DNA from 2 places in the Paenibacillus sp. Negev47 genome. Region 2 is predicted to be linked to the other one. Evidence: riboswitches for the same ligand, from Rfam matches in the RefSeq annotation. Region 2 holds a riboswitch; the other holds the start of a gene.
The links. A riboswitch is a leader RNA that binds a small molecule or an ion and turns the genes downstream of it on or off. The one in region 2 is predicted to bind glycine.
Positions count from the first base shown of each region.

Region 1: linked by a shared signal. The riboswitch ahead of sdaAB (L-serine ammonia-lyase, iron-sulfur-dependent subunit beta) and the one ahead of gcvT (glycine cleavage system aminomethyltransferase GcvT) in region 2 are both predicted to bind glycine.

Region 1 covers NZ_CM177754.1:497,441-500,860, forward strand. The annotation lists gene AC4G47_RS02425 (LolA family protein) at 1-755, shown strand, start outside; glycine riboswitch at 915-1,039, shown strand; glycine riboswitch at 1,044-1,178, shown strand; gene sdaAB (L-serine ammonia-lyase, iron-sulfur-dependent subunit beta) at 1,291-1,980, shown strand; gene sdaAA (L-serine ammonia-lyase, iron-sulfur-dependent, subunit alpha) at 1,970-2,908, shown strand; gene AC4G47_RS02440 (YhgE/Pip domain-containing protein) at 3,166-3,420, shown strand, end outside.
Region 2 covers NZ_CM177754.1:1,392,638-1,396,057, reverse strand. The annotation lists gene gcvH (glycine cleavage system protein GcvH) at 302-694, opposite strand; glycine riboswitch at 1,038-1,160, shown strand; glycine riboswitch at 1,164-1,264, shown strand; gene gcvT (glycine cleavage system aminomethyltransferase GcvT) at 1,481-2,617, shown strand; gene gcvPA (aminomethyl-transferring glycine dehydrogenase subunit GcvPA) at 2,614-3,420, shown strand, end outside.

The DNA.
Region 1 (3,420 bases), 900 kb from region 2:
TGGATGCATCATCCGTGTCACAACAGCCTAATCAAACCCAGAAACAAATATTGGTTGATCAACTAGAGCGGTTACGTACTACGCATGATGTGAATATGATGGGACAGGAGAAACTTCATGGACAGGACGTCATTCATATTGAATTGACACCAAAAGAAGAAGGCGCGTTCTCCATATCTTCAGAGTATTGGGTAGACCCCAAAACGTGGATGATTGTCAAAGTAAACAGCGCGTATGGGGATGGAAAATCAGAAATGGTCTATGATCCGATTCAGTATGACCCTGAATTCACAAAGGATACTTTCGTAATTGACATCCCTAAGGAGGTCGATGTGAAGGACTTGAACGATATGATGCAGAATTCCGAAGTGACCCTAGAGGAAGCGGAAAAAGCGTTGGAACAGCCGTTCCTACAGGACATGAGTGGAGAATTCGAACGATCACGGATCGAAATGTCTACATTGGGCGGTGAGCTGAGCAGAGATGAAGTAACCTTGTATTATGTACGTGACGACAAGGTAGAAGTCAGCCTGACAGTATTCAAGATGCCGGAAGAAAATGTGGACGATACACTAATGCCGGATGAAGCCAAGATTAAGGTTCGTAACACCGAGGGTTCATATATGAAGAGCATTCGGAACATATCATGGAGTGAAAATGGCTTGCGGTACTCCGTCATGGGTGAAAACGAAGGATGGACGAAAGAGAAGCTTCAAGCTTGGATAAATGAATTGAAGCTGCCTAATCATTCCTAATGAGTGATAAAGATGATAATTATACGTCACTTTTGTTGACATATAATGTGTAGCATATTAATCTGTAAGTATATGTACCAGATATGATTCAGATATGATCCAATTGAACAGAAGACACACGTTCGATGTGAGTTGAACGAGAAAGTGAATATAAGCGGATGATAACGAGCGGGAGAGACCTGGGTTAGCCGAGCAAAAGGGCTAGTGTTCAGGCACCGAAGGAGCAAGCTGCTGCGCACCCGGCGCAGTGGTTAATCTCTCAGGTAAATGTACCATCGTTGGACGCAACTCTGGAGAGTGCGCGAACTGCGCCACCCAAGGGGTATATGATCAGTTAGCCCGGTGACCTTGCCTGTAATCGCAGGCATTCACCTTGTCCTTGGACACTGCTGGTCATGAAACTCTCAGGTATCGAGGACAGAGAGAGGGCCTGAGGCCTTCTTCTGTCCTTTTTTGATGTCATCATTCAGTAAAAAAAGAACATTGTGGAATGGGATCTGGATGGAAATGACGAATACAATTGGAGGGTTACAAGGTGCGATTTAAAGATGTGTTTTCAATTATTGGCCCGTCGATGACGGGGCCTTCAAGTTCACATACAGCTGGAGCAGCAAGGTTAGGGAGAATCGCTCGCCAGTGGCTCGGTTGTACGCCGGATCGGGCGCGACTGACGCTGTACGGTTCATTTGCAGATACGTATCAGGGTCACGGCACGGATCTGGCACTGATCGGCGGTCTTCTGGACTATGTCACAGACGATCCGCGTATCCCGGATGCAGAGCAATACGCAGAAGAAGCGGGCATGGAGGTTGAGTTTTATACAAGCGGCCTGCCTGCTCCGCATCCGAATACGGTCAAAATTGAGTTATGGCATGGAGAGCGTGCCTGCTCCTTGATCGGGGCTTCCATTGGTGGCGGCAGCGTATCGGTGCATGCGATGAATGATTTTCGTGTCCAGATCAGTGGTGAATTCCCTACACTCGTTCTGCGGCATGCTGACAAAGCAGGCGTACTTGCGTCAGTGACGTCTACGATCAGTTCATCGGGAGTTAACATCGGCTATATGCAGGTGGATCGGAAAGCTCGGGATGGTGAAGCGCTGACGGCAATGGAGATGGACGGCGTGCCTAATCCGGATATGTTGAAGCGTCTGCGTTCGCTCGACCATGTGCTGGACATTCGTGTCATTGATTTGAAGAGAGGAGTTGATTCGGATGCGGTTTAAACATTTGCACGAATTGAATACGATCTGTACAGCGGAATCCAAAACCATTGCTCAGCTGATGATTGAGGAGCAGGTCCAAGAAACGAATACGCCTGAAGCGAACGTTGTGCAGCAGATGTCGGACTATTATCAAGTGATGAAGGAAGCGGTACAGAAGGGATTAACGGAAGATACCACATCACGCAGCGGGTTAACGGGTGGAGACGGCAAGAAAATGGCCGAGTACATTCGCAAAGGTGAGACTTGCTCTGGTGATGCTTCTGCACTTGCGATGGCGTATGCCCTGTGTGTATCTGAAGTGAATGCTTCCATGGGCCGCATCGTGGCAACACCAACAGCTGGTTCCTGCGGCATTATTCCTGGTGTGTTTATCAGTTCACAGGAGCGGTTTGGCTGGACGGACGAACACTTGGTTAACGGGTTGTTCTGTGCTGGGGCAATCGGTTATGTTATTGCGAACAATTCATTTATCTCCGGTGCCGAGGGTGGCTGTCAGGCGGAAGTGGGTTCTGCGATTGGTATGGCTGCGGGTGCCATGGTTGAACTGCGTGGAGGTACACCGGAGCAGGTCGTTCATGCCGTTGGCTTGGCTTTAAAAAATACACTGGGCCTTATCTGCGATCCAGTCGCAGGCCTCGTCGAAATTCCGTGCATCGTCCGTAACGGACTGGGTGCCGTCACAGCATTGGCTGCGGCCGATATGGCATTGGCCGGTGTACGTAGTGCCATCCCGTCAGACGAAGTCATAGACGTCATGCTGGAAGTAGGCAGTGCGATGCCGAGCCGTCACCGGGAGACAGCCCAAGGCGGATTGGCTCAGACACCAACAGGCCGCAAAATGATGCAAAATCTGGCCAAACCGAAAGCAAAACGTGCCGAACAGGAGACGGAGTCCTCTACTGAAAATGATGCAGAACCTACGGCATAATGGATTGATATGAAATAAATCTAACTCTAACTTGTGGAGCCTTGAGCCTTGACTATTAAAGATGATGCAGGGCTCCCTACATGATACGAAAAGCCGATACAAATCTTCCTGGTGAAGATTTGTATCGGCTTTTTTGTCTTTTTCTAACGAAGAAAATAAAAACATTGACTCTTTATATATCGTATTGATATATTATTTATTGTCATATATCAATACGATATATAAAGAGCGAAAGAAAACTAAAGGAGATGGATAGAATGAAAGGGGTTTTCCAGACGAGTCTGCTGTTTTTGAAAAATGGAGCAACCATTGTAGGATTAATTACGGCTGTGCTATTTCAGGTTTTTTTTAACATCATCTGGCTTAGCGGATACGATCAGGTTAATGAGAGAATGACTGAACTGGCTGTCACCATCGTGAATGAAGACGGGGCTGCGGCTGTGCCGGTGGCCGAGTCTTTGGCAGGGGGGCTGGATTTCGAGATCAAACCATCCGAATCGATGCAAGAAGCG
Region 2 (3,420 bases):
ATGAACAATGATGACAACATTAGGTTATGTAATCGTTTTTATCTATGCATAATGGCTGAACTCATTGGTACATAAGGCTTTTCTTGCCTATGACTTTTATCATTTCCAAAATCATTTTCTACCCTATAGCTTGATCTAATCAGACAATTTGCATCCACAATCTGCTTAAATCAGTATTCACAACGTTCCTTGGAAAACACAAAAAAACCTGTGCAAGCATCAAGCTCACACAGGTCGCAATAACATGAAGCACATCTCATTTTTGTAATAACATATGTTAATAAGTACAAGTTCATTGATTCTATTCTTCGGTATGTTTGCGATACGCATCTGCATTCATCAATGTGGACAACGCTGCAGACAGATCTCCCTCAACACGAATCTCGATCATCCAGCCTTCCTCGTAAGGAGAGCTGTTTACCAGTTCAGGTGAGTCCTGCAACGAATCATTCACCGCAATGATTGAACCAGTGACTGGAGAAAACAAGTCCGACACCGTTTTGACCGATTCGATCGTTCCAATGCTGTCTTCTGCTTTTACATTGGATTCAAGGTCAGGCAATTCCACAAACACAATGTCACCCAGCTGATGCTGCGCGAACTCGGTAATGCCAATACGTACAGTATCCTCCCCTACGGTTTGCACCCATTCGTGCTCTTCACTGTACAGGAAATCACTTTTCAATTCGCTCATCGATATCCGCCTCGCTTTTCATTAATGAGTGCATGCGATCTTTGACCTTAACCTTTTTCCCAGAACATAGCGTATGATATTTATGAATCAAATGTCAAGATACCTTACAATTTATTTGCTGATCCCCTCCTCAAACCGTAACCTGAATACACTCTTTCTACATATACTGGTGAATATTAGAATAGTAAGCGTAGTCTTTTTAAATACACGAACAATTATATTAAAACTATACTAAATATTCGGTTTTTAATCACTTTCTATGATATCGTTCTTGACATCGATAGTGGATTCACGTTTTAATGAGAGGAGTAAACGTGTTTATTGGACTATGTTATACCCGCGGATGAATGTAAAGGGAGAGATTACCCGCGACACCCGACTCGGGATGTACATGAGGTAACGCCGAAGGAGTAAACCACCGATAAGCGGAGGTGAATCTCTCAGGCAAAAGGACTTTTACGGGACGCAACTCTGGAGAGCATCTATTCGCCCTGTGCGGGCGTTATGATCACCCAAGGGGAAACCTGCTGTACGACGCGGCGGGGTAACTCTCAGGTACAAGGGACAGAGCCTTAGAATACAGCGTGCTACTTGGCATGCCGGTTCTTTGGCCTGTCCTTTTCCTTTTTCCCAAAAAACGAAAAACAGGATTCAGATCGGCGCTGTCATAGCTGCCTTATCATACTTACCCACTAAAGGTCTCTAGATGAAAATTTAAAAATACCCTGGTTCATTGATCCACGATTGCATATTCGGCCGGCTGACGGCCCATGACGAGGTGATTTGATGTCCGATTTGCTTAGAACACCACTCTTCCCACTATATCAGCAATATGAAGGCGTACGGTGCATTGATTTTGGAGGCTGGGAGCTTCCGGTACAATTTAGCGGAATCCAGAAAGAACATGAAGCGGTACGCGAGCGCGCTGGACTGTTCGATGTATCCCATATGGGCGAATTCACAGTACAGGGTGAGCAGGCTGAAGCATTTTTGCAACAAATGATGACCAATGATGTGACCACGCTGGTTCCCGGTCAAGCCCAGTATACCCTGATGTGTTATCCGAATGGCGGTGTGGTGGATGATCTGCTCGTGTATAAGCTGGAAGATCAGCAGTATATGCTCGTGGTTAACGCCTCCAACATCGACAAGGATTGGGCATGGCTGCAAGAGCACTTGATCCCTGGTGTAAGCATGACCAACGATTCGGAGCAGACGGCGCTGCTCGCCCTGCAAGGTCCACTGGCTGTAGATATTATCGGAAAAGTTACAGATACGGATGTATCCACCATTGAACCATTTCGTTTTGTGCAGAATGCCGAAGTCTGTGGAGTAAAATTGCTGTTATCCCGTACTGGTTATACCGGTGAAGATGGATTTGAACTATATATATCTGCGGATCAAGCCTCTGCGGTCTGGAATGGATTAATGCAAGCTGGAGAAGGTCACGGACTTGTACCAGCAGGCCTCGGTGCCCGGGATACGCTGCGCTTTGAAGCAAGGCTCCCTCTGTATGGACAGGAATTGTCGGCAACCATCTCTCCACTCGAAGCTGGCGTAGGTATGTTTGTGAAGCTGAATGCTGGACCCTTTATCGGACACGAAGCCTTGTTACAACAAAAAAATGATGGTCCCGCCCGCAAACTGGTCGGCATCGAAGTGCTGGAGCGTGGCATCCCCCGCCCCCACTATCCGATTTACGCCGAAGGCGTACAGATTGGTGAAGTGACGACAGGCACGCAATCACCAACATTGAAACGTAATCTGGGGCTTGCCCTCATCGACAGCAAATACGCTGCGCTCGGAACCCCGCTTGAGATTGAGATCCGCGGCAAGAAGCTGAAAGCCGTGGTCGTGAAGACCCCTTTTCATAAACGGATACGTACGTCAAAGACACCTACCCAAGGAGTTGATCAAGTATGAGCAAGCACCGTTATATTCCCATGACCGAGCAGGATCAGAGCGCCATGCTCGCAACCATTGGTGTGGATACGCTGGATGATCTGTTTCAGGACATTCCACAGGAGATTCGTTATCAGGGCGAGCTGCCCGTATCCTCCAAACTTGATGAATATGCGCTTACACGTCACATGTCCAAACAGGCTGGCGGCAACGCCAATTTCGAAACTCATGCCAGCTTCCTCGGCGCAGGCATATATGATCATCATGTTCCTTCCGTCATCAATCATGTCATATCCCGTTCCGAGTTCTACACTGCCTACACACCTTATCAGCCTGAGATCAGCCAAGGTGAACTACAGGCCATTTTCGAATTCCAGTCCTACATCTGTGAATTAACCGGTATGGCTGTAGCCAATGCCAGCATGTATGACGGTGCAACGGCCTTTGCGGAAGCAGGTAATCTGGCCGCAGCGGCAACTCGTCGCAAACAGCTCATCGTATCCCGTACCGTTCATCCGGAAGCCCGTCAGGTATTGCAGGCTTATGCGCACGGACTGAGTCTAGAGATTGTTGAGATTGGCTATAAGGATGGCGTCACTGACTGGGATGCCCTGCAAGCCGCCATATCGGACGATACCGCTGCTGTCCTGATCCAGAGCCCGAACTTCTTCGGTGCCGTGGAAAATGTAAAACAAGCCGCTGACCTCGTGCATGCGCACAAGGGTCTGCTCGTCGTAAGTGCTAACCCGCTATCGCTAGGTCTGCTGGAAGCTCCAGGCAAGCTGGGTGCCGACATCGTAGTAGGCGATGCGCAGCCCCTCGGG